Paraburkholderia bryophila: one gene and its partner. The protein of the gene in region 1 interacts with the protein of each later gene in a pairwise test. Links are inferred from orthologs where the notes say so. Each region holds a gene or a part of one and is shown on either strand. Other genes may lie near its edges.

What was found. The genes of interacting proteins can lie anywhere in the genome.
Region 2: the proteins of acpP (region 1) and ybgC interact in binary tests that used the Escherichia coli proteins (3 or more experiments, as listed by UniProt). The link is inferred for Paraburkholderia bryophila from one-to-one orthologs.

Annotation. Positions count from the first base shown.
Region 1 is NZ_JACCAS010000001.1:4,030,905-4,034,979, reverse strand. Bases 708-3,448 are described here. They hold acpP (acyl carrier protein), read right to left. Parts: upstream 2,328-3,448; coding sequence 2,088-2,327; downstream 708-2,087. Other genes in these bases: fabD (ACP S-malonyltransferase), read right to left, coding at 3,330-3,448; fabG (3-oxoacyl-ACP reductase FabG), read right to left, coding at 2,480-3,229; fabF (beta-ketoacyl-ACP synthase II), read right to left, coding at 708-1,787. In the rest of the region: GGD40_RS18120 (protein YgfX), read right to left, coding at 48-479; more of fabF, read right to left, coding at 549-707; more of fabD, read right to left, coding at 3,449-4,075. UniProt on the Escherichia coli protein: Carrier of the growing fatty acid chain in fatty acid biosynthesis.
Region 2 is NZ_JACCAS010000001.1:2,153,420-2,157,473, forward strand. Bases 490-3,209 are described here. They hold ybgC (tol-pal system-associated acyl-CoA thioesterase), read left to right. Parts: upstream 490-1,469; coding sequence 1,470-1,949; downstream 1,950-3,209. Other genes in these bases: ydfG (bifunctional NADP-dependent 3-hydroxy acid dehydrogenase/3-hydroxypropionate dehydrogenase YdfG), read left to right, coding at 665-1,411; tolQ (protein TolQ), read left to right, coding at 2,105-2,782; tolR (protein TolR), read left to right, coding at 2,793-3,209. Also shown: glyA (serine hydroxymethyltransferase), read right to left, coding at 1-143; more of tolR, read left to right, coding at 3,210-3,239; cell envelope integrity protein TolA, read left to right, coding at 3,236-4,054.

The sequences.
Region 1 (4,075 bases):
TCAACCATGGGACGTTACTCCGGTAACAGCGGTTACAGTCGTTACAGTCAGGCGCCCGCGGCACGCCGGCCCAGCACCGCCAGTTCGCGGAAGACAGAGGGCGGGAGAGCGTCGGCGGCCAGCAGTAACGTGCGTACGCGCCCCTGCTCCGGGGCGAGCGCCAGAACCAGCAGGCGGTCGCTCCAGTGCGCACAACCGGCAATACGCCCTTGCGCGGACAAACTCCCAGCGCGGTCCCAGACGGACAGCCCGCCCGGCCCGATTTTCAGCGCGATGGGCTGCGCCCGCTCGTGTTTGATCGCCCGAAAGATGAGCAGCGCGCACACGGCGAGCGTCAACGGCATGGCCTTCGCTGAGCCGAGATGCGATGCACCGCACGCATAAACAGCCCACACCGCAGTCAGAATGAACGCCCCCAACGCAACGCGCATAACAAAAGAGCGCCGCAACGTAATCCGTTGCGGCGCTCCGTCAGGCATAGCCGATTCGGGGGAAACCGCCGGACGAACCGGCGGTGTCGACTGGCGTATCACCAAACGATCAGACGATCACGTGCGCTTGAAAACCAGCGTGCCGTTCGTGCCGCCGAACCCGAACGAGTTCTTCAGCGCGACGTCGATCTTCATTTCCCGCGCGGTGTTGGCGCAGTAGTCCAGATCGCAGGCCGGATCCTGATTGAAGATGTTGATCGTCGGCGGCGACACCTGATGATGCACGGCCAGCACGGTGAACACCGACTCCAGACCGCCGGCGCCGCCCAACAGGTGACCCGTCATCGACTTGGTCGAGTTCACGACCATGTCTTTGGCGTGATCGCCGAAAGCGCGCTTGATGCCGGTCGTTTCAGCCAGGTCGCCGAGCGGCGTGGAGGTGCCGTGCGCGTTCAGGTAATTCACCTGATCGGCATTGATGCCCGCGTTCTTCAACGCGGCCAGCATGCAGCGGCGTGCGCCATCACCGTCTTCCAGCGGTGCGGTCATGTGATAGGCGTCGCCGCTCATCCCATAGCCGCTGACTTCGGCGTAAATCTTCGCGCCGCGCGCCTTCGCATGTTCGTACTCTTCGAGCACCATCACGCCGGCGCCCTCACCCAGCACGAAACCGTCGCGATCCTTGTCCCACGGACGGCTCGCCGTTGCCGGATCGTCATTGCGTTGCGACAGCGCGCGCGCCGCCGCAAAGCCGCCGATACCCAGCGGCGACACGGTGGATTCCGCGCCGCCCGCGATCATCACGTCGGCGTCACCGTATTCGATCAGGCGCGAAGCCTCGCCGATACAGTGCAGACCCGTGGTACACGCAGTGACGATCGCCAGATTCGGACCCTTGATGCCGAACTTGATCGACAGATGGCCGGAGATCATGTTGATGATCGACGCCGGCACGAAGAACGGCGAAATACGGCGCGGGCCGCGATTCGCATATTCCGTTTGCGTGGCTTCGATCATCGGCAGACCGCCAATGCCCGAACCGACCACCACGCCGATACGCTCCGAATTCTCGTCGGTGACTTCGAGGCCGCTGTCCTGCATCGCCTGGATGCCTGCAGCCACGCCGTAATGGATGAACGTATCCATATGGCGCGCCTCCTTACCGGGGATGTAGTCCTCGATATTGAAGCCCTTCACCTCGCCGGCGAAACGAGTCGAGAAGTTCGACGCATCGAACTTCGTGATATTGGCAATACCCGACTTGCCGGCGACCAGATTGGCCCAGCCGTCGGCAACATTATTGCCAACAGGCGAAATCAGCCCCAGGCCTGTAACAACAACACGACGGCGGCTCACGGTAACCCCTTTTTCATAGATGACAAAAGCAAAAGCCACAGCGGCCACAGGAACTTGCCCTGTATGCCCTGTGGCTGTTAACCGCCCCCGAATCTGGTGCTTCGCACCAGCCCCCCGAAGGGAACGCAAGAAAACTTGGGGCGGCCCGGTGTTTTCTTGAAAGTCGCCAATCGCGCGAAAAGTTGCGCTGTCAACATCGCTGGCTCCTGCACGGCAAAAAGCGCCAACCCTGCTGGCGTCGGCAACCGACACGGCAGGGCGTCATACGCCACCAACGCAGAAACGCAGGCGCGAATGACCTTAGGCCTTGACGTTCGCGCGAGCGTAGTCGATCGCTTGCTGAACGGTAGTGATCTTCTCGGCTTCTTCATCCGGAATTTCCATGCCGAATTCGTCTTCGAGGGCCATCACGAGTTCAACGGTGTCGAGCGAGTCGGCGCCGAGGTCGTTCACGAACGAAGCTTCGTTCTTGATCTCAGCTTCTGCAACGCCCAGTTGTTCTGCGACGATCTTCTTGACGCGCTGTTCGATATTGTCCATTACCCCTCCAAAGGGAAAAGAAGTTCAAAAATACAGGTGCGCGCATTTTATCAGGTTTGACCCGGCAAAAAAGCGGCGCATCGGGTTGCTGTCAAGGCATGCGCCTTACGCTTTTGCAAACGCATCAAGGCGCGGATAGTAACCGAATTTGGTTACGACATGTACATTCCGCCGTTCACATGCAACGTCGTGCCGGTGATATAACCCGCTTGCGGCGACGCCAGGAAGGCAACGGCGTGCGCGATATCTTCCGGGCTACCCAGACGGCCGAGCGGAATTTGCGTCTTCAGCGCCGTTTGCTGCTCTTCCGGCAAGGTCTTGGTCATGTCGGTATCGATGAAGCCCGGCGCGACGCAATTCACGGTGATACCGCGGCTGCCGATCTCGCGTGCCAGCGCGCGCGTCATGCCCGCCACGCCCGCTTTCGCGGCCGCGTAGTTGACCTGCCCCGGGTTGCCGGCCGAGCCGACCACCGACGTGATGTTGATGATGCGGCCACCCCGCGCCTTCATCATGGGGCGTAGCACCGCGCGCGACAAACGGAAGACCGACTTGAGGTTAGTGTCGACCACCGCGTCCCAATCGTCATCCTTCATACGCATGGCCAGTTGGTCCTGCGTGATGCCGGCGTTGTTCACCAGCACGTGCAGCGCGCCGAACTCCTTCACCGTGCCGTCGATCAACGCTTCGGCCGCGGCCGCGTCGTTGACGTTGAGCACCGCGCCGCGACCGTTCACGCCGGCCGCGCTAAACGCCTCGGTGATCGCGGCCGCGCCGCTTTCGCTAGTCGCCGTGCCGATGACCGTCGCGCCCTGGCGCGCCAGTTCCATCGCGATCGCACGGCCGATGCCGCGCGATGCGCCCGTCACGATTGCGATCTGCTTGTCGAGAGTCTTTTCCATCTGTCAGTCCGAATGCCCTTCGGAGGGCTGATTGATTGCTGATGCAGTGTCCCGATGCCACGCTTCGACGCCCGTTGCCGGACACGCTGCGAAGCGGCGTTCAGCCGGCCGTCACGAGCTTGAGCGTTTCTTCGAGCGAAGCCGGATCGAACACCGAAGCGGCGATCAGATTGCCGTCGATACGCTTGGTCAAACCCGCAAGGACCTTGCCAGGACCGCATTCGATCACATGCGTGACGCCCTGAGCCGCGATAGCCTGCACGCTTTCGACCCAGCGCACCGCACCCGCTGCCTGGCGCACCAGCGCGTCTTTGATCTGAGCCGGTTCGTTGACGACGGCGACGTCGACGTTATTGATGACCGGAATCGCCGGCACCAGCACGTTGACGCTGGCCAGATACTCGCGCAGTTGGTCCGAAGCCGGCTTGAGCAGCGACGAGTGGAACGGCGCCGACACCGGCAGCGGCAACGCACGCTTGGCGCCCTTCGCCTTGGCGACTTCGCAGGCCTTCTCGACCGCCGCCTTGTGGCCCGCGATCACGACTTGCGACGGCGCGTTGAAATTGACCGCTTCGACGACACCCGCAACCGACGCTTCGGCGCACACCGCGCGCACCGTATCGTCGTCGAGGCCGAGAATCGCGGCCATGCCACCTTCGCCGACCGGCACCGCGGTTTGCATGGCTTGCGCGCGGAAGCGCACGAGCGGCACGGCGTCACGAAACGCGAGCGCACCGGCCGCAACCAGCGCCGTATATTCGCCGAGGCTATGACCGGCGACGATGGCCGGCTGCGGGCCGCCCGCCTGCTGCCACGCGCGATAAATCGCGTAAGCGGCGGTCAGCA
Region 2 (4,054 bases), 1.9 Mb from region 1 along the record:
TGCGCGGCCATCACGGCCGGGCTCGTGTAGTTTTCCGAAGCGATCAGTTCGATGTGTTCTTCCTGACGGCGGTTTTCCTGCTCGATCACTTTCCAGAGTTCAGGATCGACGTTGGCGATGGTGCTTTGGGCTCTGTCAAACATACGGATTCCGTTGAGTGTGTTCAGGTTGACCGGATCGTGCGCCGAATCTTGCGTAGAGGGTACGCAGCACTGCTGGCGGCTGGGCCAGCCCTGACGTGGCGGATAGAGAGACGCCGCACACGCGAGGCAGGACAGCCACCGTCAGCGCAGATCAATGCGCGCGGATCACGGCTGCCCAGGCGAACGGCAAAACGGCAAAACGGCACCCTGCGCTTCACGGTGGGTTGTTCCACCTTGAACCCGATTGCTTGAACCGGTTCTATCGCCAGTCACGCAGGGATGAGCGCGTTAGTTTATTGGAAGAGGATCGAATAGGCAACCGGCTTCCCGTCGATGCTGGGCGCGCTCGCGAGGCCGGCCCAGCGGCCTTCGGGTGCGACGTGCAAAGGTCTGATGAAAACGCGCTGCAAAGCCGCTGCGCGTCCCTGCCACAGCCGCTCATGCGGCTGGTTCAGCCTTGCCGCAGCGCCGCATTGGAAGTAGGCTTGGGACCTTTCTCCTTTACCGACCAGGAAAATGCAATGATCGTGTTCGTCACCGGAGCGTCCGCGGGATTCGGCGCTGCTATCGCTCGCGCCTTCGTCAAGGGCGGCCATCGTGTCGTCGCCACCGCGCGCCGGAAGGACCGCCTTCAGGCGCTCGCCGACGAACTCGGCGACGCGCTTCTGCCCTACGAACTCGACGTGCGCGACCGCGCGGCCGTCGAGGCGGTGCCCGCCGGGTTGCCGGCGGATTTCGCCGAAATCGACGTGCTCGTCAACAACGCCGGCCTCGCGCTTGGCACCGAGCCGGCGCAAAAAGCGAGTCTGGACGCGTGGAACACCATGATCGAAACCAACTGCACGGGTCTCGTGCAGGTTACGCACGCCTTGCTGCCCGGCATGGTGGAGCGCAATCGCGGTCACGTCTTTAACCTTGGCTCGGCGGCCGGTAGCTGGCCGTACGCAGGTGGCAACGTTTACGGCGCCACCAAGGCCTTCGTGCGCCAGTTCAGCCTGAACCTGCGCGCCGATCTGGCCGGCACCGCGTTGCGCGTGACCGACATCGAGCCGGGCCTGTGCGGCGGCACCGAGTTCTCGAACGTGCGTTTTCGCGGCGACGACGACAAGGCCGCGAAAATGTACGAAAACGTGCAACCGCTGACGCCCGAAGACATCGCCGACTCGATCTACTGGATCGCCACCCGGCCGGCCCACGTCAACATCAACACAATCGAACTGATGCCGGTGGCCCAATCGTTCTCCGCTTTGAGCGTTCATCGCGGCTGAGGCCCGCCGGGTAAGGCGCACACTTTGAAACAGACCTCAAGGTATGCGTTCCGGTAAAATGCGCCGCATGAATGAGTCGACCAGCCTGCCCGGCACCGAAATCGGCGGCACGTGGTCTATCCGCGTGTACTACGAAGATACCGACGCCGGCGGCATCGTGTTTTACGCGAACTACCTGAAGTTTTTTGAACGGGCGCGCACCGAATGGCTGCGCGCGTGCGGCGTCGACCAGCGCCGGCTCGCGGATGAAACAGGCACGATGTTTATCGTGAGCAGCACCGCGGTCGACTATCGGGCGCCGGCACGGCTCGACGATATTGTCAACGTCGTGAGCCGGATCGAACGGCTAGGCAGGGCATCGGTCGACTTCGTGCAGGAGGCTTGGCGCGACGGCACGCTGCTTGCTACCGGTTCCATCCGGATCGGCTGCGTCGATCGCATTGCGCTGCGGCCGGCCGCGATTCCTTCGCCGGTTCTGGCCGCTTTGCGGCGCGGGCCGGCCGCGAGCAGCGGCGGCGTGTCAACGGACAACGACTGAACCCCGTTGTTACGGGGCCAGTGAACTCATATCGATCTAGCAACACAAAGCATGGTTCGGCTTGCAATCTCGCCGATGCTTCCGTTTTGCTCACGGCAAGCTTCGACTGACCTTGCAGCCGGACGCCCCCTTCCGGGACGTTAAAACGAACCTTTATGAACACTACACAAGATCTGTCGATCGTTTCACTCGTACTCAATGCGAGCCTGCTAGCGCAGGCCGTGATGGCGCTGCTGCTGTTGCTGTCGCTGTTGTCGTGGACTTTCATCTTCCGCAAGTGGTTTGCGATCCGCCGGGCGCGCGCGCAAACTGAACGCTTCGAACGCGATTTCTGGTCGGGCGGCGACCTGCAGGCGCTGTATCAAAGCGCGGCCAACAACCGCCATACGATCGGCGCGCTGGAACGCATTTTCGAGTCCGGCATGCGCGAATTCCTGAAGGGCAAGGAAAAACGTCTGAATGACTCGGGCGCGATTCTTGACGGCGCACGGCGCGCCATGCGCGCCGCGTTCCAGCGTGAAATGGACGTGCTCGAGGCCAATCTCGCGTTTCTCGCGTCGGTCGGCTCGGTCAGCCCATATATCGGTCTGTTCGGCACGGTGTGGGGGATCATGAACGCGTTCCGCGGCCTCGCCAACGTGCAGCAGGCCACGCTGGCGAACGTCGCGCCGGGTATCGCCGAAGCGCTGACCGCCACCGCGATCGGCCTGTTCGCCGCGATTCCGGCCGTGGTGGCCTATAACCGCTACGCGCACGACATCGATCGTCTGGCGATCCGCTTCGAGACCTTCATCGAAGAGTTCTCGAACATTCTGCAGCGCCAGGCACAGTAAGGAGTCCACGATGGCAGGCTCTCGTTCCTCCAGCATGCGCGGCAGCCGTCAGCGCCGCGCCATGGCCGACATCAACGTCGTGCCGTATATCGACGTGATGCTCGTGCTGCTCGTGATCTTCATGGTGACCGCGCCGCTGGTCGCTCCGTCGATCGTCAATCTGCCCACTGTCGGCGGCGCCGCGCCGCAACAGCAAACGCCGCCCGTGATCGTGAACATCCGCGCGGACGGCAACATGAGCGTCAAATACAAGGACGATTCCGGCGCGCAGCAGCAGGAAGACATGACGAAGGCTGATCTGAAAGGCTTCATCGCCGATCGTGCGCAAGCGCATCCCGATCAGCCGGTCGTGATCGCCGCCGACAAAACCGTGAAGTACGAAGTTGTAATGAACGTGATGTCCGAGCTGAAAGGCGAAGGCGTCAAACGCGTTGGATTGCTCGTCAAATCGCAATGATCCGCAAGAATCCCGACTACCCGCTCCAGCCACCGCGCGAACGCGGCACCTGGCGAGCCTTTGTGTTCGCGCTGGTGATGCACGCGTTGCTCGGGTTCTTCCTGTATCACGGCATTCAGTGGCAAAACAGTACGCCGGAAGGCGCGGAAGCCGAGTTGTGGACCGAGGTGCCGGATACGGCCATTCCGCGTCCGGTTCCGCCACCGCCGCCCGTGCCGGTCGCCCCTGCCCCGCCGCTGCCGGACGAACAGGCCGACATCGCGTTGCAGGAAAAGAAACGCCAGCAACAGGAAGCGGCTCGTCAGGCGCAACTGGCTGAGCTGTTGCGTCAGCAAAAGTTGCAGGCCCAGCAAGAAGCCGAGGCGAAACGTCAGCAGCAACTGGCGGCCGACCAGGCTGCGCAACTCGCCGCACAAAAGGCTACGGCAGCCAAACAGAAGCAGCAGCAACAGCAGCAGGCCGACAAGCTCAAGCAACAGCAACTGGCCGATCAGCAAAAGCAACAGCTGAAAGAACAGCAGCAGGAACAGCAGAAGCAAGCCGATGCTGAAGCGGCGCAGAAGAAGGCCGATGCGCAGAAAGCGGCGAAGGCCAAAGCTCAAGCCGACGCTACGGCCCAAGCCAAGAAGGTGGATTCGGAACGCCGCGCGCGTCTCGCGCAGATGATGCAAGGTTCGGCCGGCGGAACAGGCTCGACCGATGGGCTTGGCAAGAGCGGCACGGGCACCGGCTCGGGTGGCACGGCGACATCGCCGGGTTACTCGGACAAGGTCCGCCGTGCAGTGCGCCCGCACATTTCGTGGGGGGGTGAAACG